4 regions of the Geodermatophilus sp. SYSU D00691 genome follow, and region 2 is predicted to be linked to each of the others. Evidence: riboswitches for the same ligand, from Rfam matches in the RefSeq annotation. Region 2 holds a riboswitch; each other region holds the start of a gene.
The links. Region 2 has a riboswitch for cyclic di-AMP ahead of ACI797_RS03290 (M23 family metallopeptidase). Riboswitches for the same ligand answer to the same signal wherever they lie in the genome.
Positions count from the first base shown of each region.

Region 1: another riboswitch for cyclic di-AMP. It lies ahead of ACI797_RS12760 (LysM peptidoglycan-binding domain-containing protein); the one in region 2 lies ahead of ACI797_RS03290 (M23 family metallopeptidase).
Region 3: another riboswitch for cyclic di-AMP. It lies ahead of ACI797_RS11020 (hypothetical protein); the one in region 2 lies ahead of ACI797_RS03290 (M23 family metallopeptidase).
Region 4: another riboswitch for cyclic di-AMP. It lies ahead of ACI797_RS24115 (NlpC/P60 family protein); the one in region 2 lies ahead of ACI797_RS03290 (M23 family metallopeptidase).

Region 1 covers NZ_JBJGYZ010000015.1:4,163-11,537, forward strand. Annotated here, with positions in the region: gene ACI797_RS12730 (polyribonucleotide nucleotidyltransferase) at 1-1,035, opposite strand, end outside; gene rpsO (30S ribosomal protein S15) at 1,302-1,571, opposite strand; gene ACI797_RS12740 (bifunctional riboflavin kinase/FAD synthetase) at 1,701-2,678, opposite strand; gene ACI797_RS12745 (branched-chain amino acid aminotransferase) at 2,681-3,820, opposite strand; gene ACI797_RS12750 (antibiotic biosynthesis monooxygenase family protein) at 3,888-4,217, opposite strand; gene larB (nickel pincer cofactor biosynthesis protein LarB) at 4,269-4,943, shown strand; cyclic di-AMP (ydaO/yuaA leader) riboswitch at 5,111-5,255, shown strand; gene ACI797_RS12760 (LysM peptidoglycan-binding domain-containing protein) at 5,264-6,397, shown strand; gene larE (ATP-dependent sacrificial sulfur transferase LarE) at 6,459-7,319, opposite strand; gene ACI797_RS12770 (hypothetical protein) at 7,353-7,375, shown strand, end outside.
Region 2 covers NZ_JBJGYZ010000003.1:120,282-127,656, forward strand. Annotated here, with positions in the region: partial or broken gene ACI797_RS03280 (IS5 family transposase) at 14-927, shown strand; gene ACI797_RS03285 (M28 family metallopeptidase) at 1,068-2,618, shown strand; cyclic di-AMP (ydaO/yuaA leader) riboswitch at 3,064-3,209, shown strand; gene ACI797_RS03290 (M23 family metallopeptidase) at 3,221-4,444, shown strand; gene ACI797_RS03295 (enoyl-CoA hydratase/isomerase family protein) at 4,451-5,245, opposite strand; gene ACI797_RS03300 (dolichyl-phosphate-mannose--protein mannosyltransferase) at 5,407-6,945, opposite strand; gene rsmI (16S rRNA (cytidine(1402)-2'-O)-methyltransferase) at 6,999-7,375, shown strand, end outside.
Region 3 covers NZ_JBJGYZ010000012.1:2,382-9,756, reverse strand. Annotated here, with positions in the region: gene ACI797_RS11040 (hypothetical protein) at 1-305, opposite strand, end outside; gene ACI797_RS11035 (ArsR/SmtB family transcription factor) at 413-745, shown strand; gene ACI797_RS11030 (cation transporter) at 742-1,446, shown strand; gene ACI797_RS11025 (cation diffusion facilitator family transporter) at 1,443-2,372, shown strand; gene ACI797_RS11020 (hypothetical protein) at 2,394-3,263, opposite strand; cyclic di-AMP (ydaO/yuaA leader) riboswitch at 3,470-3,625, opposite strand; gene ACI797_RS11015 (TetR/AcrR family transcriptional regulator) at 3,810-4,409, shown strand; gene ACI797_RS11010 (MMPL family transporter) at 4,415-6,592, shown strand; gene ACI797_RS11005 (hypothetical protein) at 6,647-6,814, opposite strand; gene ACI797_RS11000 (hypothetical protein) at 6,853-7,375, opposite strand, start outside.
Region 4 covers NZ_JBJGYZ010000042.1:34,342-41,716, reverse strand. Annotated here, with positions in the region: gene ACI797_RS24130 (DEDD exonuclease domain-containing protein) at 1-1,752, opposite strand, end outside; gene ACI797_RS24125 (D-alanyl-D-alanine carboxypeptidase family protein) at 1,960-3,696, shown strand; gene ACI797_RS24120 (hypothetical protein) at 3,780-4,094, shown strand; cyclic di-AMP (ydaO/yuaA leader) riboswitch at 4,260-4,438, shown strand; gene ACI797_RS24115 (NlpC/P60 family protein) at 4,563-5,552, shown strand; gene ACI797_RS24110 (M48 family metallopeptidase) at 5,633-6,898, shown strand; gene ACI797_RS24105 (glycosyltransferase family 4 protein) at 6,895-7,375, shown strand, end outside.

The DNA of each region.
Region 1 (7,375 bases), on a different contig from region 2:
CCGCACGACCTTCTTGGTCACCGCGCGGAACGCCGCGGAGACCTCCTTCTCGCGGCCGGCGAACTGGTCGGCCAGCTTCGCCTTGACGTTCTCCTTGAGCTCGTCGGTGGCCTGCTCGCGCTCCTGCTTGCCCGCGATCGCCTGGACGGTGGCGAGCTCCGCGGCGGCCTCGGCCTCGACGGCGGCGTAGACGTCGTCCTGGTAGTCGAGGAAGCGCGGGAAGTCGGCGACCGGCTTGGCGGCCTTGTCGGCCAGCGCGCTCTGCGCCTCGCAGAGCACCTTGATGAACGGCTTGGCGGCCTCGAGGCCCTGCGCGACGACCTCCTCGGTCGGCGCGGTGGCGCCGCCGGCGACCAGCTGGATCGTCTTCTCGGTCGCCTCGGCCTCGACCATCATGATCGCGACGTCGCCGTCGGGCAGGACGCGGCCGGCCACGACCATGTCGAAGACGGCGTCCTCGAGCTCCTTGTGGGTCGGGAAGCCGATCCACTGGCCGTTGACCAGGGCGACGCGGGTGCCGCCGACCGGGCCGGAGAACGGCAGGCCGGACAGCTGCGTGGACGCCGAGGCGCCGTTGATGGCCAGCACGTCGTACAGGTGGTGGGGGTCCAGCGACAGGACGGTGATGACCACCTGGACCTCGTTGCGCAGGCCCTTGGCGAAGGTCGGCCGCAGCGGGCGGTCGATCAGCCGGCAGGTGAGGATCGCGTCCTCCGACGGCCGGCCCTCGCGGCGGAAGAAGGAGCCGGGGATGCGCCCGGCGGCGTACATCCGCTCCTCGACGTCGACCGTCAGCGGGAAGAAGTCGAACTGGTCCTTGGGCTGGCGGCCGGCCGTGGTGGCCGACAGCAGCATGGTGTCGCCCATGGTCACGGTGACCGAGCCGGCGGCCTGGCGGGCGAGCCGGCCGGTCTCGAAGGTGATGCTGCGGCTGCCGTAGCTGCCGTTGTCGATGACCGCGGTGGCGGTGGTGACCCCGTCCTCGGGGTCGAACTCAGCGGTGATCCCGCTGCTCTGGGTGGTGGGTGCGGACACGTGTCCTTCTCTCGTCGTCGCACGTGGCCCTCGTGGCCGTCGTGCGCTCTCCTCTTTCGTGGCGACCTGGCGCCGACTGCGGATCCGGAGCGACCGGTCTTCGATCGAAGCTCCCGGGAACGGTGTTCCCCGCTCCGGGGGGCGCATGCCCGGGAGCCACTACCGAGGACCGGCGGCGTCTGCGGACGGCGGCGGGTCGTCGCGTCCCGTGCGGCGGGTGCCGCACGAGAGAGGGGACCGCCCGGTGGACGGTCCCCTCGTCGTGCTTACCGGCGCAGCCCGAGCCGCTCGATGAGCGAGCGGTAGCGGTTGATGTCGGTCTTCGCCAGGTAGTTCAGCAGCCGCCGGCGGCGGCCGACCAGCAGGAGCAGGCCCCGCCGGCTGTGGTGGTCGTGCTTGTGCTGCTTGAGGTGCTCGGTCAGGTCGCTGATCCGGCGGGTCAGCATCGCGACCTGGACCTCCGGCGAACCGGTGTCGTTCTCGACCGTCGCGTACTCGGTCATGATCTGCTTCTTGACAGCGCTCTCGAGCGCCATAGGACGGCCTCCTGGCCAGGTCACGTGTGGCCCCCGGTCTGGGTCACGGGGGCAGCCTGCACACACGCCGGGTTCTCCGACGCCGGGTCCACGGTACCAGCGGGCCGATCACCCCATCCGGGGCGCGGGTCAGCCCGGCTCGGGGACGTCCAGCAGCACCCGGGTCCGGCGCACGTCGTCGTCCATGGCCGCGACGAGGGAGGCGACGTCGGCGAAGGCCGCCATGCCGCGCAGCCGCGAGACGAACTCGACCCCGACGTGCTCGCCGTACAGGTCGCCGTCGTAGTCGAGGACGAACGCCTCCACCGTGCGCCGGCTGCCCTGGAACGTCGGGTTGGTGCCGACCGAGATCGCGGCGGGGTAGCGCTCCTTGCTCGCCCCGCTGCGCGGGTCGCGCAGCACCAGGTGGCCGGCGTAGACGCCGTCGGCCGGGATCGCCGTGAACGGCGGGGTCTCGACGTTCGCCGTCGGGTAGCCCATCGCCCGGCCCCGGCGGTCCCCGCGGACGACGACGCCGTCCACCCGGTGCAGCCGGCCGAGCGCCCGCGCCGCGGTCTCCACGTCCCCCGCTGCCACGCAGGCGCGGATGTAGGTGGAGGAGATCGTGACGTCGTCCTCGCCGCCGTTCCCGCCGACGGCCGCCAGCGGCAGGCCCTCCACCGTGAAGCCGAAGCGCCGGCCCTCCTGGGCGAGGCTCTCCACGGTGCCGGCGGCCTTGTGCCCGTAGGTGAAGTTCTGGCCGACGACGACCTGGGCCGCGTGCAGGTGCTCGACGAGCACGGTGTGCGTGAAGGTCTCCGGCGAGAGCCGCATGAACTCCTGGGTGAACGGCAGCACGCACATCAGGTCGACGCCGAGCTCGGCGACCAACTCGGCCTTGCGGTCCATCGAGGTGAGGATCGCCGGGTGCGAGCCGGGCCGGATCACCTCCGCCGGGTGCGGGTCGAAGGTGAGCAGCAGGCTGGGCCGGCCGAGCGCGCGGGCACGCTCGACCGCCGTGCCGATCAGCTTCTGGTGCCCCCGGTGGACCCCGTCGTACATCCCGATGGTGACGACGGTGCGGCCCAGGTCGGCCGGGGTGGCGTCGAGCCCCCGCCAGCGCTGCACGCTCAGGAGACCCGGTGCAGCCAGCCGTGGGTGTCGGGCACCCGGCCGTGCTGGATGTCGAGGAGGGACGCGCGCAGCTCCATCGAGAGCGGACCGGGGCTGCCGTCGCCGATCACGAAGTCGCCGGTGCGGGCCCGCACCTCGCCGACCGGGGTGATGACGGCGGCGGTGCCGCAGGCGAAGGTCTCGGTGACGGTGCCGTCGGCGACGCCCTTGCGCCACTCCTCGACGCTGAACCGCCGCTCGGTGACCCGGTGGCCCCTCTCCCGGGCGAGGGTGATCAGCGAGTCGCGGGTGATCCCGGGCAGCAGGGTGCCGGTGAGCTCGGGGGTGACCAGCTCGGCGTCGGCGCCGGAGCCGAGGACGAAGAACAGGTTCATCCCGCCCATCTCCTCGACGTAGCGCTTCTCCACCGCGTCGAGCCACACGACCTGGTCGCAGCCGGCCGCGATGGCCTGCTCCTGCGCCAGCAGGCTGGCCGCGTAGTTGCCGGCGCACTTGACGTCGCCGGTGCCGCCGGGCGCCGCGCGGATGTAGTCCTCGGAGAGGTAGACCGACACCGGCTGGACGCCGCGGGCGAAGTACGGGCCGGCGGGGCTGGCGATGACCAGGAACAGGTACTCGTTGGCCGGCCGGACGCCGAGGAACGGCTCGGTGGCCAGCTGGTAGGGCCGGATGTAGAGGGTCTGGTCGGGGCCGGTGGGCACCCAGTCGCGGTCGGCGTCGACGAGCGCGTCCACGGCGGCGATGAACGCCGACTCGGGCACCGGCGGCATGGCCAGCCGCTTCGCGCCGCGCACGAAGCGGGCGGCGTTGGACCCCGGCCGGAAGGTGGCCACGCTGCCGTCGGGCTGGGCGTAGGCCTTGAGCCCCTCGAAGATCGACTGCGCGTAGTGCAGCGCCGCGGTGCTCGGGTCCATCTGCAGCGGCGCGTACGCGGTGAGCCGGGCGTCGTACCAGCCCTGCCCGGTGCGGTACCGCGCGACGAACATCGAGTCGGTGAAGTGCTTGCCGAACCCGGGGTCGGCCAGCACCTGCGCGAGCTCGGCGGCGGGGCGGCGCGGCACGTCCTCCACGACGACCGGCACGCCCTCGGAGAACACCCGGTCGGTGGTGCGGCTGTCGGCGAGCGTGTCGGTCATGGCTCCTACCTGCACGTGCGGGGGCGAGGCGGGCGCACCGGCCCGCCTCGTCACAGTATCCCGCTCGTCAGGCCGTGCCCGACTTCGGACCCGTGCTCTCGATGACCTCGTAGCTCCACAGGTGGTGGGAGTCGCTGGCCGCGGGGGCGAGGTCGCTGCCGCCGCCGGAGTGGGCGCGCGCGAAGTCCTGGCCGCTCTCCCAGGCCCGGTAGGCCTCCTCGCTGCTCCACCGCGTGTAGACCAGGTACTGGTCGGTGCCCTCCTGCGGGCGCAGCAGCTCGAACCACTCGAAGCCGTCGGTCTCCTCGACGGCCCCGGCCCGGCCGCGGAAGCGCTCCTCGAAGCGCTCCTGCTTGTCCTTGGGCACGGTGATCGCGTTGATCTTGACGATGCTCATGGCCGGTGCCCTTCCCGTCGCGGCTGGTAATCAATCCAGCATGCTCTGGGCGTGGACTCGCAGCGCACCGCACACCTGGGGTTCGCCCGGCTCGACGTCGACCGGGCCGCGCGGACCGGGACGCCGGAGGTGGTCTACGCCGCGGGCAAGACGCCGGAGCAGACCGTCGCCTGCCTGGCCGGTCTGCTCGAGGCCGGCACCCCGCTGGCCTGGGCGACCCGGGTGGACGACGCCACCGCCGCCGCCGTGGCGGCCCGCTGGCCCGACGCCGTCGTCGACACGGAGGCCCGCTGCGTCTTCGTCGGCACCCCGCCGGAGCCGTCCGGCGACGTGCTGGTGCTCACCGCCGGCACCTCCGACGGGCCGGTCGCGGCCGAGGTGGCGGCGACGCTGGCGGCGGCCGGTGTGCGCTGCCGCCGGGTCGACGACGTCGGGGTGGCCGGGGTGCACCGCGTGCTCGAGGTCGCCCCGGACATCGCGGCGGCCGACGTGGTGGTCGTCGTCGCCGGCATGGACGGCGCCCTGCCCAGCGTCGTCGCCGGGCTGACCGACCGGCTGGTCGTCGCGGTGCCCACGTCGGTGGGGTACGGCGCGGCGTTCGAGGGGCTCGCCGCCCTGCTCACCATGCTCACCGCGTGCGCTCCGGGGGTGCTCGTCGTGAACATCGACAACGGCTTCGGGGCGGGCGTGGCCGCTGCCCGCATCGCCCGCCCGCCGAAGGTGTGAGCCGGCTTTCACAGGTTGCGGCTGACCAGTCCGTTCACAGGCGACACGCCGTGGTGTGACCGCCGTCACGGCGACAGTTCACATAACCGCTCGTAGCGTTTTGGCTGCGCTCAGCAAACGGAGAGCGTGACGCGCCGGTCCGCCAAACCCTGTCCACCGGCCCGCGTCATCCGGAACAGCTTCAGGACAGGGGTGGGGGACCCACGTTCGCGGCGCGCGGGGGGCGCGCCTGGGGGTGAAGCCGCGTTGCGCGGCCGGGCACCGATCGCCCGAACCCGACAGCTCACCTCGCCGGCGGTGATCGGAGATCACACATCCCCATGGCAAAGCATCGCGCGCCCCGCTACGTCCGCACCAAGAAGGCCCTCGTCAAGGCCCCCGTCGCCGCCGGAGCCACGGCCGTCGGGCTCGGCATACTCACCACCCCGGCCAACGCCGCCACCACGCACGACTGGACCGGCGTCGCCCAGTGCGAGTCGAGCGGCAACTGGAGCATCAACACCGGCAACGGCTACTACGGCGGCCTGCAGTTCAGCCAGTCGACCTGGGAGGCCTACGGCGGCACGGGCTACGCGCCCCGCGCCGACCTGGCCACCCCGGCCCAGCAGATCGACGTCGCCGAGAAGGTCCTCGTCGGGCAGGGCATCGGCGCCTGGCCGACCTGCGGCAAGCACCTGACCGAGGGCACCACCCCGGCCGCGGCCCAGGCCCCCGCCGCCGCCCCCGAGGCCCAGCCGGCCCCGGCCCCCGCCCCGGCCGCCGAGTCCACCGAGGCCGACGGCCACGGGCAGCACGCCGCCCCGGCCGGCGACTACACCGTCGTCCGCGGCGACACCGTCGCGAAGATCGCCTCCGCCCACGGGCAGGCGTGGCGCGACCTCTACCAGCGCAACGTCGACGTGATCGGCAGCAACCCGAACCTGATCTTCCCGGGTCAGGTGCTGCTGGTCTCGGCGACGGTCGACACCGCCCCGGCCCCCTCGGGCTCGATCGGCGACTCGGCCCCGGTCGAGGCCCCGGCCGCCCCGGCCCCCGCGCCGGCGCCGGCCCCCGCGCCGGCGCCGGCCCCGGCGCCCGCGCCGGCCGCCGTCACCGCGCAGATCACGAACACCGCCGGCGCCACCAAGCCGCAGGCGCAGGCCGCGGCCGACAACGTGGTCACGAACGTCTCCGGGGCCGCCGGCATCACCATCGGCGGCACCCGCGCCAGCGCGGTGGACCCGCACGGCCACCCGTCCGGCCTGGCGCTGGACTACATGGTGATGTCCGACGCCGCCCTCGGCGACGCGATCGCCCAGTACCACGTCGACCACTGGGCCGAGCTGGGCGTGGAGTACATCATCTGGCAGCAGCGGATCATCACCTCGCCGGGCGCCGCGTGGAAGGCGATGGAGGACCGCGGCAGCGCCACGGCCAACCACTTCGACCACGTGCACGTCAACTACGTGGGCTGAGCCCCACCGGCACGCGACAGCGGCCCCTCCCCGGCGACCGGGGAGGGGCCGCTGTCGCGTGTCAGCGGTAGCGGACGGGGTCCGGCAGCAGCTCGTTCATCGAGCCGGAGCGGAAGCCCCGCGGGTCCAGCTCCACCCGCGCGAACCCGCCGACGGCGGCCAGCAGCTCCGGTCGCGCCCGCACGGCCGGCACCAGCGCGGCGTCGACCTCCACCCGTGCGACGTCGGCACCCAGGTCGCGCACCCGCAGGTCGCGCACCGGCAGCCCGGCACCGGTCAGCGCGGCCCGCAGCGACGCCTCGGCCGCCTCCACGCGGGCCAGGCCCTCGGCGCTCACCGGGACGCCGTACGCGATCCGGCTGGCCAGGCACGCCGCGGCCGGCTTGTCGGCCAGCGACAGCCCCCAGCGCCGGGCGGCGGCGCGGACGTCGTCCTTGGTCAGGCCGGCGCGGGCCAGCGGCGCCCACGCCCCGCGCGCGGCGGCCGCGGCGATGCCGGGCCGGAAGCCGGCGACGACGTCGTCGGCGTTGGTGCCGGTGACGACGTCGGCGATGCCCAGCCGGGCCGCCACGGGCGCCAGGACGTCGACGAGCTCGGTCTTGCAGAAGGCGCAGCGGTCGCCGGCGTTGGCCACGTAACCCGGGCGGGACAGCTCGTCGGTGCGCGGCAGCTCGTGCCGGACGCCGAGCCCGGCGGCGAAGGCCTCGGCACCCGCCCGCTCGGCCGCCGGCAGGCTCGGCGAGACCGCGGTCGCCGCGACCACCCGGTCGGCACCGAGCACCCGGACGGCGGCGGCCAGCAGCATGCCGGAGTCCACGCCGCCGGAGAACGCCACCAGCACGCCCGGCAGCGGGCGCAGCAGCCCGGCGAGGGCCGTGAGGCGCTCGTCGAGCTGCTGATCCGGTGAGATGGCGGCGACCACGTGCCCGAGGCTGCCACATCCCACGGGAGACCCATGACCGCGCTCGCGCTGCTCGC
Region 2 (7,375 bases):
CCACGGAGACCTCGTGGACGGGGCCCTACCGGCCGGTGCCCGCCACGACCTGACCGGCGAGCTGTGGCTGATCCTGGCGGCGCTGCTTCCGGTCAGGCCGCGGACGGGCCGCCCCCGTCGCTGGACGCTGTGACAGCTGAGCGACGGCATCCGGTTCCGCACCCGCACCCGCTGCCCGTGGCGGGACGTGCCCGAGCGCTACGGCACCCGGCAGTGCGTCTACGGCCTGTTCCGGGCCTGGCAGCCGGCCGGTCGCTGGGCAGCGATCGAGATCGCGCTGCAGGCTCTGGCCGACGAGGTCGGGTTGATCGACTGGGTGGTGGCGGTGGACTCCACCGTCAACCGAGCCCATCAGCACGCCGCCGGCGCCCGCCGCCCACCCCGAGCAGCAGGTCCAGCCGCCGGTCGGGGAGCCGGCCGATCATGCGCTCGGCCGGTCCCGGGGCGGCCTGACGACCGAGGTGCACCTGGCCGTCGAGGCCGGCCGCAGGCCGCTGGCCACGGTGCTCACCGCCGGGCAGGCGCCGACGGTCCGCAGTTGCCCGTGGTGCTCGACCGCATCCGGGTGCCGCGACGCTCCGGGCCCGGACGGCCCCCGGAGCCGGCCGGACCGCGTGCTGGCCGATCGGGCCTACTCCAGTCGCGTCAACCGCGCCCAACCGCGTCGACGCGGCGTGCCGGCGACGATCCCGAACAAGACGGACCAGTCGGCCCATCACCGGGCGAAGGGCTCAGCCGGCGGCCCGGCCGCCGACGCTCGCCCGAGAGCGCGGCAAGCAGCGGCACGCCGTGGAGTGCGGCATCAACCGGCACGAGCAGAGCCGCGCCTTCGCCACCCGGTAGGACAAGCTCGCCGTCCGCTACGACGCCACTGTGGAGATCACCAACATCAACATCCATCTCCGCGACGTATCAAACAGGGCCTAGTTCACCCAACCGCACCAGCGACTGCGTGATGCCGAAGTTGGCCCGCTGCTCGCCCCGTTGGGCTGCCGGAATCGGGGATAGGCTCCCCGGAATCTGCTGGCCCTGCGCCAGGCGGGTCGGCATGGTGCATGGAGGCATGCATGGTGAAGCGACGCTGGGCCGTTGCCGCGCTGATGGCCGGGACCCTTGTCTGTGCGCCGGCCACCGGGGCGTATGCGGCCCCCGTGACCGACACCAGCGACCTGCGGGACGCAGTCACGGTCGAAGCCGTGCTGGGGCACCTGGCCGAGTTCCAAGAGTTCGCCGATCTCAGCGACGGCACACGCGAGGCCAGCACCTTGGGCTACGAGCTCTCGGCGGACTACGTCGCCGGCCTGCTTGGGGCGGCCGGGTACGAGGTGAGCCGCCAGCCGTTCGAGTACAACTTCTTCGAGGAACTGGCCGCCCCGACTGTCACCAGCACGTCGCCAGGCTTTCCGTTCACGTACGAGAACGGCGTGGACATCTCGACCATGGACTACTCCGGCAGCGGCACGGTGACGGGTGTGGTGCAGGGCGTCGAGGGCAACATCGTCCCCTTGCCAGTCGGCCAGCCCGACAGCACGTCAAGCGCCGGCTGTACGGATGCCGACTTCGTCGACTTCACCGGCGACATCGCGCTGATCCAGCGCGGCACCTGCTTCTTCTACGAGAAGATCGCCAACGCGGTCGAGGCGGGGGCCCAGGCCGTCATCATCTTCAACGAGGGCAACAGCGACGAGCGACTTGGCGTCGACTTCGGTCAAGCCTCGTTCCCGCAGGACGTCCCGGTGATCGAGATGAGCGCCGAGGCCGGTGCCGCCCTGGTGGAGTACATCGAGGCGGAGGCCGCCGCCGGCCGTCAGGTGACCTTGACGGTCAGCACCAGCACCGTGTCGGAGGTCCGCACGTCCGAGAACGTCATCGCTGAGACGACGACCGGCCGCACCGACCGGGTGGTTGTGTCCGGCGCCCACCTCGACTCCGTCATCGAGGGGCCCGGCATCAACGACAACGGCACCGGCTCGGCGGCCCAGCTCGAGGTCGCCCTGCAGATGGCCGAGCTGGGTATCGAGCCGGTCAACCAGGTGCGCTTCATCTGGTTCGGCGCCGAGGAAGCCGGCCTGGTCGGCTCGGCCTACTACGTCAGCCAGCTCACCAAGCGCGAGCTGAAGGACATCGCCGTCATGCTGAACTTCGACATGGTCGGCTCGCCGAACCCGGGCTGGTTCGTCTACGACGGCGACGCCTCGGACACGGCATCGACTGGCTCGACGGGATCCGGCGTGGTGGAGGACGTCTTCCTCGACTACTTCGCGTCCATCGGTCGTGAAGTCGAGCCGACGGCCTTCGATGGGCGCTCGGACTATGACGCCTTCGTGGCGGCCGGTATCCCGGCTGGCGGCCTGTTCACCGGCGCCGAGGACATCAAGACCGCTGAACAGGCGGCCAAGTGGGGCGGCACCGCCGGTATCGCCTTTGACCCCTGCTACCACGCGGCCTGCGACGACCTCGACAACATCAATCTCATCGCGCTGGATGAGATGACGGACGCCATTGCGCATGCCCTGCTGACGTTCGCCATGACGGAATCAGCGGTGCAAGGCACGGCCCGTGGCAGCAGCAACGCGGCTTACCAGCCGACGTTCCGCGGGTCGCAGGCCATCGTGTGATGGTGGCGGGGGTGGGGCAGACCGTCCCACCCCCGCTTGCTTGACCACCCGGGGCTCAAGGGGTGAACGCAACGCCCTGCTGAGCTGGGGGTCGGGCGTGGTGCGTGGTGTGGAGTTGCAGCAGGAGCGGCGGGCGTTCTGGAGGCGGGACAGAGCGCCACTGCCGTGGCGGTCGACGGCTCGGACGTGCGCGAGGGTTGGCGCGGAGGAGCGCTGGCAGAGCATTTGGCAAGGCGCTTCAGCAGGGTCGCATGCTTCGAACTGCATACCGTTGCTCCCACCCTTCCGCCCACGTCGTCGGGGCACCCGCCCCGGCGGCGTCGTCGTCCGGGCGGTTCCCGGTGTGGCTCATGGGGCGTGAGCTCTCGGTTCGTGATCGCGCCGTGATCTGGGGTACCGTTCCCGGCGGTCCGGCTGCACCACGTCCCAGCAACCCGCTGGGCACTGGCCGGCCCCGCCGAACCGACCCTCGGGTCGGACCGGGGACCCATGGTTCCCCTGGGGTGAATCCTGCGCGCACGGGGGTGCGCAGGTAGGGCGTCTTCCCGCCCGAACCCGTCAGCTAACCCGGTAGGCGGCGAGGAAGAAGGAGCCCGCCGGTCTTGGCGACCCTGCACCGCCCGCACAGCCCTGCCCAGAACACGAACAAGCGCCGTTCCCGGACCCCCGAGTCCGGGATCGTGGCCGTCGCCGTGAGCCTCGCCGTCCTGCTGTCGGGCGGCCACGCCCAGGCGGCACCGGCGGACGACGCCCGCGTCGCCGCCGCCGAGGTGGCCCGCCTGACGGCGCTCGTGGCGACCGCCGAGACGGAGCTGCAGCGGCTCACCGTCGAGGCCGAGGCCGCCTCCGACGCCAGCATCCAGGCCCAGGCGGCGCTCACCGAGGCGCAGACCGCGGCCGAGACGGCCGCCGCCGAGCTCGCCGCGGCCACCGCCGCGGTCACCGAGACCCGCGAGGACGTCGCCGACCTCGGCCGGCGCAGCTACATGGGTGAGCACCCCATGGGCTCGGCCATGGTCTTCCTCGGCGAGGGGGGGCCCGAGGGGGTGCTGCAGCGCGCCCTCACCCTCGACCTGCTCAGCGACGAACGGGCCGAGACCCTCGCCGAGCACGAGGTCGTGGAGGCCCGGCAGCAGCAGGCCGACCAGGTCGCCCGGGAGGCGGTGGCCCAGCGCGACGCCCTTGCCCGCGAGGCCGCCAGCGCCGAGCAGGCCGCGGCCGCCCGGCTGACCGCCGCCCAGCAGTCCTACGACGCCGCCGTGGCCGAGAAGGCCGCGCACGAGGCCGCCCTCCGCGAGGCGCAGATCGCGCTGCTGGCCGCCACCGGCTCCAGCGACCCGGACGCCGACCTCGCCGAGCGGGAGGCGGCCGAGCAGGCCGCGGCCCAGGCCGCCGCGCAGACGGTCGCCGCCGCGGCGGCCGGCGGCGGCGCCGTCCCCCCGACGGTCGGCCGCGTGACCTCCTGCTACGGGCCGCGCTGGGGGACGATGCACCAGGGCGTCGACATCGCCGCGCCGATCGGCACGCCGGTCTACGCGCCCGAGGGCGGGACGGTGCTGCACGCCGGCGCCGCCAACGGCTTCGGCCAGGCGGTCTACGTGCAGCACGGCGACGGGTCGATCACGCTCTACGGGCACGTCAACCGGTTCTTCGTCAGCGCCGGCCAGGTGGTGTCGGCCGGGCAGCAGATCGCCGAGGTCGGCAACAAGGGCCAGTCCACCGGCCCGCACCTGCACTTCGAGGTGCACATGGGCGGCCTCTACGCCAACCGCGTGAACCCGGTGCCGTGGCTGACGGCGCGGGGGATCTCGATCGGCGGCTGCTGAGGGGCGCTAGACCGCGCCGGGGAAGTCGGGCTTCCGCTTCTCGAGGAAGGCACGCACGCCCTCCCGCCCTTCGGGGTCGGCGGCGGACTCGGCGATGAGGCGGGCCTCGTCGTCCAGCTGCTCGTCGAGGGTGCGGACGGCGGCCCGCCGGACCAGGGCGCGGGTGCGGACCATCGCCCGCACCGGTCCGGCGGCCACGCGGTGCGCCAGCGCGATCGCCTCGCTGTGCAGGTCCGCGTCCTCGACCAGGCGGCTGACCAGGCCGAAGGTGTGCGCCTCGGCGGCGCTGAGCGCGCTGTCGGTGAGCAGCAGGTCCAGCGCCCGCGGCGCGCCGAGCGCGCGGGTCAGGGCCCAGGACGACCCGCCGTCGGGGGAGAACCCGATCCCGAGGTAGGCGGGGCGGATCTTCGCCGAGCGGCCGCAGACCACGATGTCGCAGGCGCCGATCAGCCCCACCGCGGCGCCGGCGACCGCGCCCTGGGCCCCGGCGAGCACCGGCACCGGGCAGTGCAGCAGCAGCCGGATCACCTCGTGCCAGTCGTGCGCCAGCTGCCCGACCTGCGCCCCGGGGTCGTCGGCGGCGACGAAGTAGCCGATGTCGCCGCCGACGCAGAAGCGCGGCCCGTTGGCGAGCAGCAGCACCACCCGGGTCTGCGCCGGCCGGTCGCGCAGGGCGGCGGCCAGCTGGTGGGCCAGCGCCGGGTCGAGGGCGTTGCCGGCCTCCGGGCGGTCCAGCGTGATCCGCCAGACGTGGCCGTCGACCTCGGTGAGCACCCGGGGCCGCTCGTCGGTCGAGGTCATCGCCGTCCTCCCGCCGTCTGCGCCTGCCGGGGTCACCGTAGGCGAGGGTCGCTCAGGGCCGCACGGCGTGGCGTTCCTCGTCGAGGGCGCCCGGGGCGCCGCCGAACTCGTCGGCCACCTCGCGGGCGTTGGAACGCCCAACTATCTGGTGCGGCCACTCCTCAGAACCATGACGGGAACCACATCCGCTGCAGCCACTCCGCGTGCGGCAGCGGCTGGCCGGTGAGCACGGGGTAGAAGAAGACGAAGGTCGCCGCGACCACGGCGACGTACAGGCAGACCGCGCCCAGCCCGAGCTGGCGCCGCCATGGCTCGGGGTGCCGGGCGCCGAGCACGTCCTGCAGGGCGAGGGTGACCGCCAGCACGAAGAACGGCACGACCGGGGCCATGTAGAAGATGAACATGGTCCGCTCGGGGTTGAGGAACCAGGTGAGCCACCCGGCGGCGATCGCCACGCCCACGGTGAGCGCGGCGGGGTCGCGGCGGGCGACGATCCGCCAGACCAGCCACAGCAGCGCGGGCGCGAACGCGAACCAGAGGGTCGGCGTCCCGACCATGAGGATGTAGCGGACGACCTGCCCGCCGGACTCGTCGGTCAGGCCCTGCGGGTTCCACAGCAGGATCGGCCGGCCGTCCACCAGCCACGACCACGGTCCCGACTCCCACGGGTGCGGGCTGGAGAGGTTGTTGTGGAACGTCCACCACTCGGTGTGCATGTGCCACAGCGAGCGCAGCGGGCCCGGGATGAACGGGAACGACGTCTCCGGGTGCTGGTCGGCCCAGTGCCGGCCCTGGCTGGTCTCGCCGAGGAACCAGCCGGTGAAGCTCGCGATGTAGGTCGCCACCGGGACGACGGCCAGCGCCCACAGCGCCCCGGGCAGGCCGCGGCGCAGCGTCGTCCGTGTCGGGCTGCCGACGCCGGCGCCGCGCCACGCGCCGCGCTCCCAGAACAGCGACAGGACGGCGAAGAAGGCCAGGAACCAGATCCCGCTCCACTTGACCGCGCAGGCGCAGCCGAACAGGAACCCGGCCGCGATCCGCCAGCCGCGCGGCCCCAGGCGGAAGCCGGTGGTCAGCGGCCCGGCGGCGCGGATGCGCTCCCGCACCTTGTCGCGGTCGACGACGAGGCACGCGACGGCGGCCACCACGAACACCTGGAGGAAGACGTCGAGCAGGCCGGTGCGGGAGATGACGAACGAGAAGCCGTCGAGGGCCAGCAGCAGCCCGGCCAGGAAGCCCAGCAGGGTGGACCCGGTCAGCCGGCGGGCCAGCCGGACCAGGACGACGACGGCGATCGAGCCGGCCACCGCCGACGGGAACCGCCAGCCGAAGGAGTTGTAGCCGAACAGCCACTCCCCGCCGGCGATCAGCCACTTGCCCAGCGGCGGGTGGACGATGAACGTGTAGCCGCGGTTGTACTCGAAGCCCCAGATCAGGATCTCGCGGGCCTCGGGCGGGTAGTAGGCCTCGTCGAACAGCTCGTCGGCGGGGTAGCTGATGTCCCACAGGCGGACGACGAAGCTGACCAGGCCCAGCCCGAGAGCCAGCGCCCACGCCAGGCGCCGGTCGGTGGGCAGCGGCGGGTGGCCGTCGCGCCGGGGCCGTGGCGGCGGCCAGCGGCGGGCGCGCGCGGGCGCCGCGACGGCGGGCGGCTCGTCGGGGGGTGCCGCCGGCGCGGCTTCGTCCACCGGCACGGCCATGGGGGCCAGGGTATGTGGCGGCCGGGTCGGCGCCGTCGTGACAGGCTGCGGGCGTGACTGGACGGCTGGTGCTTGGCGGCGCGCCGCTGGGCCAGCCCGGCGACGTCGGGCCCCGGCTGCGGGAGGCGATGGCGTCGGCCGACGTGCTGGCGGTGGAGGACACCCGGCGGCTGCACCGGCTGGCGTCCGACCTCTCCGTCTCGCTCTCCGGGCGGGTGGTGACCTTCCACGAGTCGGTGGAGCGGGCGCGGCTGCCCGGGCTGCTGGCCGCGCTGGCCGACGGCGCCACCGTGCTGCTGCTCACCGACGCCGGCATGCCGTCGGTCTCCGACCCCGGCTACACCCTGGTGCGCGCGGCGATCGAGGCCGGCGTCGCCGTGACCTCGGTGCCCGGCCCGTCGGCGGTGACCACGGCGCTGGCGGTGTCGGG
Region 3 (7,375 bases), on a different contig from region 2:
TACCCGCCGAGGAGCCGACGCACGCAGCGCACCGGCATCCCGGCCGACCACCGCAGCAGCCGGACGCCCAGGTGCACCAGGTCGCCCCACTCGGGCGGCCGCGGCGCCGGCGGGGCGGGGCTCGGCGCGGGGGCGGACGCGGGCTCCGGTGCCGCCACGGGCTCCGGGGCGGCCGCGGGCTCGCGGGCGGGGGCCAGCACGTCCATCGCGGTGGTGCGCCGCCGGGGCGCGCGCAGCGACTCGAAGGACGGGATCGGCGGGGCCGCGGGGGCTTCGGCTGGATCTCCCGGCGGCGGTGTCGGCACGGTTCACGACCCTAGCCCGGCGCGCCGGGACCGGCGGCGACGGCCCGGGGGGACGGACGTGCCGGGCACGCTCCCGTCGATTCAGCGTCCGCTGTACAGTCCGCGCCATGATGCCCGTCGCGCACGCCGACGTCCTCGCCCGGTTCGGCCACGCCCTGTCCGACCCGACGCGGACCCGGCTGCTGCTGGCGCTGCGCGAACGACCCGGCTACCCCTCCGACCTGGCCGAGGAGCTCGGGGTCACCCGGCAGAACCTCTCGAACCACCTGGCCTGCCTGCGCGGCTGCGGCCTCGTCGTCGCCGTGCCCGAGGGGCGGCGCGCGCGCTACGAGCTCGCCGAGCCGCGCCTGGCGCACGCCCTCGACGACCTGCTCGGGGTCGTCCTCGCCGTCGATCCGAGCGCCTGCCCGTCCGCGGCGGCGGAGGACGGCTGCTGGTGACCGCGACGCCCGGGTCGCTGGCGAGCTCCGCGGCGCGGCGTGCGCTGCTGGCGCGGCGCATCCGCTGGTTGGTCGCGGCGACCATCACCTACAACGTGGTCGAGGCCGTCGTCGCGCTCGTCGCCGGCACGCAGGCGTCGTCGTCGGCGCTGATCGGCTTCGGGCTCGACTCGGTGGTCGAGGTGTCCTCGGCGCTGGCCGTCGCCTGGCAGTTCGCCGGCCGCGACCCCGAGGCGCGCGAGCGGGTCGCGCTCCGCGTCATCGCCGTCTCGTTCTTCGCCCTCGCGACCTTCGTCACCGTCGACGCCGTCCGGGCGCTGCTCGGGTCCGGGGAGGCGGAGCACTCCGCGGTCGGGCTGGTGCTGGCGGCGGTCAGCCTGGCGGTCATGCCCGTGCTCTCCACCGCCCAGCGACGGGCCGGCCGCGAGCTCGGTTCGGCCTCGGCGGTCGCCGACTCCACGCAGACCCTGCTGTGCGCCTACCTTTCGGCGGTGCTGCTCGCCGGCCTGGCGCTCAACAGCCTGTTCGGGTGGGCGTGGGCCGACCCGGTCGCCGCCCTCGTCATCGCCGCCGTCGCGGTCAGGGAGGGGCGCGCGGCCTGGCGCGGCGACGCCTGCTGCTCCCCCGCCGCGGCCCTGGCCGGGCCCGCGCACGACGACGGCCCCGGCTGCGACTGCTGCCGCGGGGAGGTCGGCCGGTGAGCGCCGGGCACGCGCACGGCCACCGGCCCGGCGGGACGGCCGACCACCGGCGGCGGCTGGCGGTGGTGCTCGGCCTCACCGCGACCGTGCTGGTGGTGGAGCTCGTCGGCGCGCTGCTCACCGGCAGCCTCGCGCTGCTCGCCGACGCCGGGCACGTGCTCACCGACGTCGCCGGGCTGGCGATCGCCCTGGTCGCGGCCACCCTGGCGCTCCGCCCGGCGACGGCCCGGCGGACCTGGGGCTATCGCCGGGCGGAGGTGCTGGGCGCCACCCTGCAGGCCGCCGTCCTGCTCGCCGTCGGGGTCTACGTGTTCGTCGAGGGCGTCCGCCGCCTCGCCGATCCCCCGGAGATCGCCGCCGCGGGCGTGCTGGTCTTCGGCGCGGTGGGCCTGGCCGCCAACGTCGTCGCGCTCGTCGTGCTGACCCGCGGCGGTCGCAGCTCCGACGTGAACCTGCGCGCGGCGTTCCTCGAGGTGCTCGCCGACGCGTTCGGCTCGGTCGCGGTGCTGGTCTCGGCGGGCGTCATCGCGCTCACCGGGTGGCAGCAGGCCGACGCCGTGGCGTCGCTGCTCATCGCCGTCCTCATCGTGCCGCGCACCCTGTCGCTGCTCCGGGAGACCGTCTCGGTCCTGCTGGAGTCGACGCCGCCGGGCCTCGACCTCGACGAGGTGCGCCGGCGGCTGCTCGAGGTGCCGCACGTCGTCGAGGTGCACGACCTGCACGCCTCGCAGATCACCAGCGGCCTGCCGGTGCTGTCCGCGCACGTCGTGGTGGAGGACTCCTGCTTCCACGACGGCCACGCACCCCAGATCCTCGACCGGCTGCAGGCCTCGCTCGCCGGTGACTTCGCCGTCAGCGTCGAGCACTCCACCTTCCAGCTGGAGTCGCCGGCGCACGCGTCCCACGAGCTGACCGCGCACGACTGACCCGCCCCCGGGCGGGGGCGGTCAGCCCCGGTAGTTCACGTGCACGTGGTCCATGTGGTTGGCCGTGGCGCCGCCGCGGTCCTCCATCGTCGACCACGAGCCGCCCGGCGACTGCAGGATCCGCTGCTGCCAGATGATGTAGTCGACGCCGAGCTCGTCCCAGTGCGCGATGTGGTAGTCGACGATCGCGTCGCCGAGCGCGGCGTCGGTCATCACCATGTAGTCCAGCGCGAGCCCGGAGGGGTGGCCGCCCGGGTCGGCCGCGCTGGCCCGGGTGCCGCCCAGGGTGATCGAGCCCGCGCCCGGCACGTTGGCCACCACGGCGTCGGCGGCGCGCTGGACGACGGCCTTGTGCGCCCCGGCGGTGTTCCTGATGACGGCGACGCCGGACGGCGCGGCGGTGCTGGAGGAGACCGCACCGCCCTCCTCCTCGGCGGCGGCGGCCTCGGTGGCGGCAGCGGCGGCGGCCGCCTCGGCGGCGGCCTGGGCGGCGGCCGCGGCCTGCGCGGCGGCGGCGGCCTCGGCGGCCTGCCGGTCGAGCACGGCCTGGTCGGCGGCGGCCTGGGCCTGCGCGGCGGCGGTCTGCGCGGCCTCGCGGGTGGACCGGCTGGCGGCCAGGTCCTCCAGCGGCGCGAGGTCCACCTCGCGCGCCTCGAGCGGCCCCGACTGCGCGGTCAGCCCGAGGGCCTGGGCGACGGCGACGGACTCGCTGGAGCCTGCCTCGGCCTGGGCCGCCGGGTCGGCACCGAAGAGCACGTTGACGAGGACGGCGCCGGCGGCGGCCACGCCGAGGTAGATGCCCGGTCGGCGCGCCGGGACGGGCACACGGCGGCGGGGGCGGGCGGTGCGACGCCCGGCGGCGCGGCCGGACGAGGTGGTGCGGGGATCCATGGGGGGAACTGCTCCGAGAGGTGTGCGGGCGCAGGCCGCCCGGACGGGGCGGGGCTGCGGCGGGTGGGCCCGGGACGCGGCGTCGGGCGACGGCCGCGCGGGTGCGGTCGCGGGGTGGTCAGCTGCGCGGGCGCACCCGGGTCCGGCGGGACCGGGCGGAGCAGATCCGTGCGGTGGTGCTGGGGCACGCCATCGGGGCGGCTCTCCGTTCTTCCGACGGCCGCCTACCGAGTTAGCTGACGGGTTCGGGCGGGAAGCAGCCCTACCGACCCCGGCCCTCGACGGGCCGCGGGTGCGGATTCACCCCAGTACTGCGGTGGGTCCCCGGCTCGCCCCGGAGGGCGACTCGGCGGCGCTCGCCCGGTCTCCCCTGCTGGGGATGTGACGGCCGGGACGGGCGGGAGCCACGGTAGCCACGTTATGCAGCCGTGACAATCCGCGGCGTCGGAAACCGTCAGGTCGCGCCGATCGGTGTGAGCGATGTTACCGACCATTCCGGTCGGTTCACCTACCGACTTGGTCGGGGCGGTCCGTACGGTCGTCCCCGTGGCACGACCGTTCCGTCAGCGGATCGACGAGGGCATCGTCGATCGCGCGGCCGCGCTGTTCGCCCGCACCGGCTTCGCGAAGACCTCCGTCCAGGCGGTCGCCGATGCCGTCGGGCTGTCCAAAGCGGGGCTGCTGCACCACTTCCCCAGCAAGGACTCGCTGCAGGAGGCGGTGCTCGCCCAGGCCGCCGCCCTCGGCCGGCGGGTGCTGGACCAGGTGGGCGACCTGCCGGACGGTCCCGCGCGGGACCGCCGGGCGGTCGAGGTCGTCGTCGACGTCGCCCTCGCCCACCCCGGTCTGGTCGCCCTGCTGCTGGCGCCGCTGACCAACCGCGAGGCGGACACCGCCGTCCCCGAGCTCGACGCCGTGGGCGCCATGGCCCTGCAGGTCTTCGGCATCGACCCCGAGGAGCCGGTGTCGGGACGGGTGGTGCGCGTCGTCGGCGCGCTCACCGCGCTGGCCGTGCTCACCCTCGCCGCGCACCGCGAGAACCGGACCACCGAGTGGCGGCCGCACATCGTCGCCACCTGCTTCGACGCGCTCGGCCACCGCCGCCCCGGTGCCGCTCTCCCCGACCCCGACCAGGTGGAGGCCTGATCCGCATGGCTGTTCTGTTGTCCCGACTCGGGGCGTTCTCGCACCGCCACCGGGTGGGGGTGGTCCTCGTCTGGCTGGCCGTCCTGGTGGCCGGCGGCGTCGGCGCCGCGACCCTGGCCGGGGAGACGACGAGCCAGTTCTCCATCCCGGGGCAGGAGTCCACGACGGCGCTGGAGCGCATCGACGAGGAGTTCGGCGGCCTCGGCGGCGGGGCCACGGCCCGGGTCGTCGTCGCGGCACCGGACGGCGCGACGCTGACCACGCCCGAGGGCGCCACCGCCGTCGGCGAGCTCGTCGCCACCCTGGGCGAGCTGCCCGGCGTGACGTCGGCGACCGACCCGCTCGACCCGGCCGCGCCCGGCGTCAACGCCGACCAGGACACCGCCTACAGCACCGTCACCTACGACGCGGCGCCGGGCGAGGTCACCCCCGCCGAGCAGGAGGCGCTGCTCGACGCCGTCGCCGACGCCCGCTCCTCCGGGTACACCGTCGAGGTCTCCGGCGAGGCGGTGCAGGAGGTGCCGCACGTCGGCGGCCCGGCCGAGGCGATCGGCGTCGTCATCGCCCTGGTGGTCCTGGCCGTCACCTACGGCTCGCTGCTCGTCGCCGGCATGAACCTGCTGACCGCCGCGATCGGCGTCGGCATCGGCGTCATGGGCATCACCATCGCCACCGGGTTCACCGACCTGTCGTCGACCACCCCGATCCTGGCCGCGATGCTCGGCCTCGCGGTCGGCATCGACTACGCGCTGTTCATCGTCACCCGGCACCGGCAGGAGCTGCGGCACGGCGCCGACGTGGGCACCGCGATCGCCACCGCCGTCGGCACGGCCGGCTCGGCGGTCGTCACCGCGGGCCTGACCGTCGTCATCGCGCTGGCCGGCCTGTTCGTCGTCGGCATCCCGTTCCTGACCCAGATGGGCCTCGCGGCGGCGGCGACCATCGTCGTCGCCGTCCTGGTGGCACTGACCCTCGTGCCCGCGGTGCTCGGCTTCCTCGGCCTCAGGGCGCTGCCGAAGAAGCAGCGCGCCGCCGTGGGCGAGGGCCCGGCGACCGGCCGCGGCTTCCTGGCCGGTTGGGCCGCCACGGTCACCCGGCGCCGCGTGGTCTCGCTGCTGCTCACGGTGGCGGCCCTCGGGGTCGTCTCGATCCCGTTCTTCTCGCTGCAGACCACGCTGGTGCAGACGCCGGCCGAGGGCAGCACCCAGGCCCGGGCGGCCGAGCTGCTCGCCGACGGCTTCGGCGAGGGCTTCAGCAGCCCGCTCACCGTCCTGTTCGAGGGCGACGGCGCCGCCGGGACGGCCGCCGGGCTCAGCGGCGCGATCGGCGGGCTGGACGACGTCACGCTGGTCACCCAGCCCGTCCCGAACGCCGACGGCACCGCCGCTCTGCTCACCGTCATCCCGACCTCCGGCCCGACCGACCCGGAGACCGAGCAGCTGGTGGCCGACCTGCGCGAGCTGCTCGCCGGCACCGACGGGGTGCAGGCGTCGGTCACCGGTCAGACGGCAGTGAGCGTCGACGTCGCGCAGGCCCTCGACGACGCGCTGCCGGTGTACCTGGCCCTGGTCGTCGGCCTGGCCCTGGTGCTCCTCGTGCTGGTCTTCCGGTCGCTTCTGGTGCCCCTGGTCGGCGTGCTCGGCTTCCTGCTCACCGTGGGCGCGGCGCTGGGCGCCACCGTCGCGGTGTTCCAGTGGGGGTGGCTGGCCGACGCGGTGAACCTGGACTCGGCCGGTCCGCTGATCAGCCTCACGCCGATCCTGGTCATCGGGATCCTGTTCGGCCTCGCGATGGACTACCAGATCTTCCTGGTGTCGCGGATGCACGAGGCGCACAGCCACGGCATCGCGCCGCGGGAGGCGATCCGCACCGGCTTCCGCCAGGCGGCGCCGGTCGTGGTCGCGGCCGCGCTGATCATGTTCTCGGTCTTCGCCGGCTTCGTGCCGGCCGGCGAGCCGACGGTCAAGTCGATCGCGTTCGCCCTGGCCATGGGCATCCTGTTCGACGCCTTCGTCGTCCGCATGGTGCTGGTGCCGGCCGCGCTGGCGCTGCTCGGCGGTGCCGCCTGGTGGCTGCCCCGCTGGCTGCGCTGGCTGCCGGTGCTCGACGTCGAGGGCGCGGCGCTGGAGAAGGCGTCGCACCGGCCGGCCGAACCGGCGGAGCCGGTGGTCGCCGGTCGCTGACCGGCCCGACCGTCACGCGGCCCGTCTCCCCTGCGGGAGGCGGGCCGCGCGCCGTCAGTCGTCGTCCTCCTCGCCCTCGTCGTCGCCGGACTCCTCGTCCACCTGCTCCTGGCCGCCGCCGTCGTCACCGGACTCGCCGCCGCAGGCGGCGACGGTGAAGGCGGAGGCGGCGACGGCCATCCCGGCCACGGCGGTGCGCCAGCGGGCGCGTCGGATCGTCATGGGGTGCCGGTGCCCGGCGGCGGCCGGTCGCACACGCCCTAGGAGGCGGCCGGTGGGGCGACCAGCTGCAGGCCCGGTGGCGGCAGGCTCGTGGCCAGCGTGGCGACCGCCTCGTTGACCTGCTGGTTCATCCGCCGCAGACCGGCGAGCGCGGTGTCCCGCCGGCGTTCCAGCTCGGCGACCTCCGCCGCCAGGGCCGCGAGGCGTTCGGCCGCCTGGGCCTCGGCCGCCTCGCGCTGCCGGCGGGAGGTGTCCTCGAGCCGCCGAAGGCGCGCGACGGCCTCGGCATCGTCCCGCGCACGGCGCTCGGCCGCCTGCTCGTCCAGCCGCGCGCGCTCGCGGGCCGACTCGGTGTCCAGCCGGTGCCGCTCGTCGCCCGCCCGCTCCAGCAGCTCGGCGACCTCCGCGAGGGCCCGCTGGCGCGCGGCGGCCGCCTCGGCGCGGTCGGCCTCGGTCTCCCGGCGCACCCGGGCGGCGTCCGCGGCGGCCAGCTCGGTCACCTCCCGGGCCCGCTGCTTCCACGCCTCCGCCTCCTCCGCGGCGGTCGCGGTGATCTCGGCG
Region 4 (7,375 bases), on a different contig from region 2:
GCGCTCGGCCCGGCCGGCCTCGACCCGGTCGAGGAAACCGGTGTAGGGACCGGTGCCCGGGGCGGGGCAGGCGAGCACGCCCTCCACCTGCACCAGCCGCGTGCCCGGCTTCTCGATCCAGCGCATGACCAGCTCGGTCTCGTCGACGGAGGCGGCGGGCTCGTCCTCGGGCCCGACGGGGGTCTCGGCGGTGGCCAGCAGGCCGGCCAGCGTGCCGCGCACGGTCGTGCCCCGCGGCGCGTTCCCCGCGGCGACCAGCCGGCCGCGGCGGACGACGGACAGCTGCCAGCCGCCGTCGCCGTCGGGACGGGCGAGCACGAGCTCGCGGACGCGGGCCAGCGACTCCAGCCGCTGGCGGCGGCGGACGGCGCGCACCAGCACCGCGATGCGGTCGCGCAGCACGGCGGCGTCCTCGTACCGCTCCTCGGCGGAGAGCCGCTCGACCCGGGCCAGCAGCGGGGCGACGATCTCGCGCGGGTCGGAGGCGACGGCGGACCGGAACACCGCCGCGATGCCGGCGTACTCCTCGACCGACTGGGCGCCGGTGCACGGCGCCCCGCAGCGGCCCATGCCGGCCAGCGCGCAGGCGGTGGTGTGCGTCCGCGGCGAGAGGCGGGCGGTGCACTGGCGCAGCGGCAGCGCCTCGTGCACCGCGGCGGCCGCGGCGTCGGCCGCCCGGCGGTCGGGGAACGGCCCGAGGAACACCCCGGCGCCCGGGCGGACCCGGCGGACGACGGAGAGCCGCGGGAAGGGCTCCTCGGTCAGCCGCAGCCACAGCGCGCGCTCGGGGAAGCGGGACCGGCGGTTGTAGCGGGGCTTGTGCTCGGCGATCAGCCGCAGCTCGCGGACCGCGGCCTCCAGGTCGTGCGCGCAGGACAGCGCCTCGACCCGCGTGGCCAGCCCGATCATCTCGGTGATGCGGCTGCGCTGCTCGCTGGCGGAGAAGTAGCTGCGGACGCGGCTGCGCAGGTCGTTCGACGTCCCGACGTAGAGCGGCTCGTCGCGCGGGCCGCGGAAGACGTAGACGCCCGGACCGTGCGGGACGTCGTCGGCCAGGTGCCGCTTGCGCCGCCGCTCGGGGTCGATCTGCCGGGTGAGCGAGGTCAGCTCCTCCAGCGACGTGATGCCCAGCGGGCCGAGCCGCTCGAAGAGCCCGTGCAGGACGTCGACGGTGGCCCGCGCGTCGGCCAGCGCGCGGTGGCACGGCTGGGTCGTGGTGGCGAAGTACGGGGCGAGGGTGGCCAGCTTGCAGTTGGGCACCTCGTCGCTGGTGAGCAGCCGCCGGGCCAGGACGGCGGTGTCGACCGACGCGGCCGGGGGCCAGGCGAAGCCGTTCTCGGCGCAGGCGGCCTTGAGGAAGCCGATGTCGAACGGCGCGTTGTGCGCCACCAGCACCGCGCCGCGCGCGAACTCGAGGAAGGCGGGCAGGACGGCGCCGATCCGCGGGGCGGTGGCCACCATCGCCGAGGTGATGCCGGTGAGGACGCTGATGTAGGGCGGGATCGCGGTGCCCGGGTCGACGAGCGTCTGGAACTCGCCGAGCACCTCGCCGCCGCGGACCTTGACCGCGCCGATCTCGGTGATGGCGCTGTCCTTGGGCGAGCCGCCGGTGGTCTCGAGATCGACGACGACGAAGGTCACCTCGGCCAGCGGCGTGCCGAGCTCGTCGATCGTCGCCTGCACGAAGCCCGGCGGGTCGAAGACGCGGGAGCCGGCCCGGGGAGCGGGAAGGGGACCGGGGGAGGGGGGCACGGGGCGGACGGTAGGTCGGGGGGCCGACAGTCCCGGGGACGCGCGCCGGGCCCGGGGGGCCGGGCACCGTTCGGCGACGGCGGGCGCCGGAGCCGCCCACGGGTCGCCCGGGAGGGGTAAAACGGCTGCTCACCTGGCGAGGAGGGAGGGACCAGGTCACGATTCCGTCGTAGGGGCGCAGCGGCCCCGTCCCGCAGAGGTGGTTGCATGCTCCCGCGCTCCCGGTGGCGCGCCCGACGCCGGTGGACGGCGATCCTCCCGGTCGTCGTCGTGGCCGCCGCGGTCGCCGTCGCGACCCCGGCCGCCGCCGCGCCGAGCGACCAGCCCGGCGGCACCTCCGGCGTCCTCGACAGCTCGGCGCTGGACAGCCTCCAGCAGCGCGCCGCCGAGGTGCAGTCCGGGCTGCAGCAGCGGCAGGCGGAGATCGCGGCCGCGCGCGAGGAGCTCGCCCTCGCCCAGCAGCAGGTCGACGCCGCGCAGGCCGCGCTCGCCGACACCGAGGGCGTGCTCGCCGAGCGGCAGGCGGTGGTGGCGCGGTACGCGGCCGCGGCCTACCGCGACGGCGGTTCGCTCACCCCGCTGACGGTGCTGCTGACCGGTGGCGACCCCGGCGACATCGTCGCGGCCCTGGGCTACCTCGACGCCGTCGACGCCTACACCGCCGAGGTGCTCGCCGCCGCCGAGCAGCAGCGGCAGGCCGCGCTGGCCGACCAGGCCGCGGCGCAGGCGGCGCTGGACGCCGCGCGGCAGCGGGCCGACCAGGTGCAGGTGCAGATCCAGGAGCTGGAGGCGCAGGCCGCCGCGGTCACCGAGGAGCTCGACCGGGCGCTCGACGTCGTCGACGACCAGCTCACCCAGCTGCAGCGGGAGCAGCTGGAGGTCAACTCGCGAACGGCGGCCAACTGGCGGGTCTACGTCGATCAGCTCGCCGCCGCCGGGGTCGTGCCGCCGCCCGCCGCCGAGCTGCTCGACCCGGCCGCGACGCTGCCCGCAGGGCTGGTCCCGGTCGCCTCGGCCGCCGGTGGCGCGCAGGCCGGCGCGGCGCAGCGGCCGGGCCAGCCGACCTCGCTGCTCGTCCTGCCCGCCGAGACCCTCGCCGCCGTCTCGGCGGCCATGGACCAGCTGGGCCTGCCCTACGCGCCGGGCACCGCGGGCCCGGACTCGTGGGCCTGCGGCTCGCTGGTTCAGTCGGTGTTCGGGGCGGCCGGGCTCCAGCTGCCGGGGGACCAGGCGGGGCTGTTCGCCGGGACCACGCCGGTCGACGCCCGCGACGTCCTCCCCGGCGACCTGGTGTTCCTCGGCACGCCCGAGTCGGGGCTCGGGCACGTCGGCATCGCCCTCGACCCGCAGACGATGCTGGCCGCCGACGCCCGGGCCGGCGCCGTCGTCGTCCGCCGGCTGCCGACCGACCAGGTGATCGGCATCGGCCGACCGAGCCTCGGCCAGCGCGCACCGGTCGCGGCCCCCGGGCCGACGGGCGGCGCGCTGCGGGTGGAGTGCGGCAACACCGTCTACCCGCCGAGCTACGACGGCGCCCGGTCGTGGGGCGGCTACCCCAACGGGCTGATCCCGCCCAGCGCGCTGTGCCCGATCGGGGTCGGCGGCCACTCGCTGCGCTGCGACGCCGCCGCCGCGTGGAAGGCGATGTCGACGGCCTTCGCCGGGACCTTCGGCACGCCGATCTGCATCACCGACTCCTACCGCACCTACGCCAGCCAGGTGCGCCTGTACGGGCAGAAGCCCGCGCTGGCCGCGGTGCCCGGCACCAGCAACCACGGCTGGGGGCTGGCCGTGGACCTGTGCGGCGGCATCGAGTCCTTCGGCACGCCGCAGTACGCCTGGATGGTGGCCAACGCCGGCCGCTTCGGCTGGCTGCACCCGACCTGGGCCGACCCGGGCAACGGGCGCGAGGAGCCGTGGCACTGGGAGTACGCAGGCACCTGACCGCCCGCCTGTCAACCCTCGCGGCCCGGAACTGTCGGTGGCCGCTCCTACCGTGCGGACGACTCACGGAGGAGAACACACCGATGCTCATCGACTGCGACACCTGCACCTCCCGCGGGACGGGCTGCGCCGACTGCGTCGTCACCGTGCTGCTGGGCGCGCCCCCCGGCTGGCAGACCGACGACCCGGTGGTCCTCGCGCTGCCCGACCGCGCTCCCGCCCGCACCGAGCCGGCCCGGACGGCCGAGGACGCCGTCGTGCCACCCCCGGGCGTGGTCGTGGAGTTCGACGACGTCGAGCGGCGCGCGGTGCGCGCCCTGGCCGAGGTCGGGCTGGTGCCCCCGCTGCGCCACTCCCCGGGCACGTCCGGCGGCGAGGACGGCCGGCGGACCGGCTGAGTCGCGGTACCCCCGGCGCCATGTGGGGCGATCACGGCGCGCCGCCGTGATGCTGCTCGCAGTGACGATCACGACAAACCCAGGGGGCCCCGTTTGTCACACCTGCATCACGCCCGTATGGTCGCTCCGTTCGACCGAGCGGTCGTCGCCCACCGGGGCGGCCTCGGACGGACACCGCCGAATCGCCGACGGCACCGCCAGGTGTCCGAGGTGAACCGGGGACCCACCGCAGTACTGGGGTGAGTTCTCACGTGCGCCGGCTCGCCGGGGCACCGAGATAGGGCACCTTTTTCTTCCCAGCCCGAACCCGTCAGCTAACTCGGTAGGCGGTCAGCTGAGGAAGAAGGAGAGCCGCCGAACGTGGCGACGTCTCGCCCTGCCCTGGGGCATGCCCACGCACCCTCCGAACCACACCGCACCACCCGCACCCGCCCCTCCGCCTGGCTCCGTTCCGGGCTGCTGCTGGGCGTGACCGCGGCGCTGACCGTCACGCTGCTGCCCGGCACGGCCGCCGCCGAGCCCGGCCGCGCGACCTCCCCCGAGCAGGCCGCCCAGCTCGTCGCCGAGGCCAGCCACCAGCTCGAGGTCGTCCAGGAGCAGGTCAACACCGCCCGCGAGGAGCTCGCGCTGCAGCAGGCCGCCGTCACCGCGGCCGAGGCCGACGCCGCCGCGGCGCAGCAGCAGCTCGACTCGCTCGACGGGCAGATCCGCCAGCTCGCCCACAGCGCCTACACCGGCGGCGACCAGAACCTGCGCGCGCTGGACGTGATGCTGACCAGCGAGTCCGCCGAGGACTTCCTCACCCAGCTCGGCACCCTCGAGGCGATCGCCGGCCACACCACCGAGGCGATCGAGGAGGTGGCCGAGGCGGCCGCCGCGGCCGAGGACGCCCGCGGCGAGGCCGACGCGGCCGCCGCGGAGGCCCAGCAGACCCTGGACACCATCGAGGCCCAGGAGGCCGAGCTCCAGGCGGACATCGCCGACTACCAGGAGCAGTACGACCAGCTGACCGCTGCCCAGCAGCAGCAGGTCGCCGCCGCGCACGGGGGCGAGTCCCTCGCGGCCCCGGCCGTCGCGCCGGCCGCCGCCCCGGCCGCCGGTGGCAGCGCCGCCGCGCAGACCGCGGTCAGCACGGCGCTGGCGCAGGTCGGCGACCCCTACGTCTGGGGTGCCGGTGGGCCGAACAGCTTCGACTGCTCCGGCCTCACGCAGTACGCCTACGCCGCGGCCGGCATCAGCCTGCCGCACTCGAGCAGCATGCAGTCGCGGATGGGCACCCCGGTGTCCCGCGACGCCCTGCAGCCGGGCGACCTGATCTTCTTCTACAGCCCGGTCAGCCACGTGGCGATGTACATCGGCAACGGCCAGATGGTGCACGCGTCCACGTCCGGCCAGCCGGTGAAGGTGGTCAGCGTCGGTTCGATGCCGGGCTTCAACAGCGCCCGCCGCATCGCCTGAGCGGCCAGGCTCGCCACGAGGGCCGGTGACCCCGACGGGGGTCACCGGCCCTCTGCGCGCCCGGACCCTATGGTGGCCGGGTGACCGTCCGCCGCGCCGCACTGGTCGCGGCGGTGCTCCTCGGCGCCGCGTTCGTCCTCGTGGTGGTCCTGCGGACCCCCTGGACCGTGCTGCCCACGCCGCCCGGCGGCTCGCCGCCGGTCGACCCCACCGCCGGGCTCCCGGCCGACGTCGTCGCCCGCGCCGACTCCTTCGCCGCGGCGATCCGGCCGGCCTCGCTGGCCAACCTGGTCCTCGGCCTGGCCGTCACCGCCGTTCTCGGCCTCACCCGGCTGGGCGCCCGCCTCGTGCGCGCCGTCGCCGCCCCGCTCGGCGGCGGCTGGGTCTGGCAGGTCCTCCTCGGCACGCTCGCGCTGGGCGTCGTCGGCCGGCTGGTCACCCTGCCGCTCGCGGTGTACGGCGAGGTGGTCCGCCACCGGTACGGGCTGTCCACCCGCAGCTGGCCGCTGTTCCTCCGCGACGTCGCGGTGTCCACCGCCATCGACGCCGGCCTGACCGCGCTCGGCGTCCTGGCCCTGGTGGTGCTCGCCCGCCGGGTGCCGCGGTTCTGGTGGGCGTGGGCCGCCGCCGGCGCGGCGGTGCTCGTGGTCGTCGGCTCGTTCCTCTACCCGGTCGTCATCGAGCCGGCGTTCAACCGCTTCGAGTCCCTGCCGGCCGGCCAGCTGCGCACCGACCTGTTCGCCCTGGCCGAGGAGAACGGCACGCCGATCGAGGACGTGCTCGTCTCCGACGCCTCGCGGCGCACGACGGGGCTCAACGCCTACGTCTCGGGCTTCGGCTCGACCCGCCGCGTCGTCCTCTACGACACGACGCTCCGGACGCTGCCCGACGACGAGATCGAGTCGATCGTCGCCCACGAGCTCGGCCACGTCGCCACCGACGACGTCCTCACCGGCACGCTGACCGGCGCGCTCGGCGCCGCGGCCGGCGTCGCCCTGTTCGGCTGGCTGCTGACCTGGTCGCCGCTGCTGCGCCGGGCCGGGGCCGACGGGCCGGGCGATCCGCGGGTGATCCCGCTGGCGCTGCTCCTGGTCGCGGCCGGCACGCTGCTGGCCACCCCGGTGCGGAACCTGGTGTCGCGGCACGTGGAGGCGCGCGCCGACGTGCACGCCCTCGACCTCACCCGGGACCCGGACGCCTTCGTGTCCATGCAGCAGCGGCTGGCCACGCGCAACCTCGCGCAGCCCGACCCCCCGGCCGCCTGGCAGTGGTTCTTCGGCAGCCACCCCACCTCCTCCCAGCGGGTGGCCCTGGCGCGCGACTGGGCGGAGCTGGACCGGCCGTGACGAGCCCCAAGACCCTGGTCGTCACCAACGACTTCCCGCCGCGCCAGGGCGGCATCCAGACCTTCGTCGCCGCGCTGCTGGCCCGCACGGACCCGGGGTCCCTCGTCGTCCTGGCCTCGCGGTCGCCGGGGTGGGAGGCCTACGACGCCGGGCTGCCCTACCCGGTGGTCCGGCGGCCGACGTCGATGCTGCTGCCCACGCCGGGGACCGCGCGGGCGGCGGCCGAGCTCGTGCGCGCGCACGCCTGCGACACCGTCTTCTTCGGCGCGGCCGCCCCGCTGGGGCTGCTCGGCCCCGGCCTGCGCGCGGCCGGCGTCCGGCGCCTGGTCGGCGCCACGCACGGCCACGAGACCGGCTGGGTGGCGCTGCCCGGCTCCCGGCAGCTCATGCAGCGCATCGCCGGCGAGCTGGACCTGCTGACCTACATCAGCGAGTACACCCGCGGCCGGCTGGCGCCCGCGCTGGGCGACCGCACCG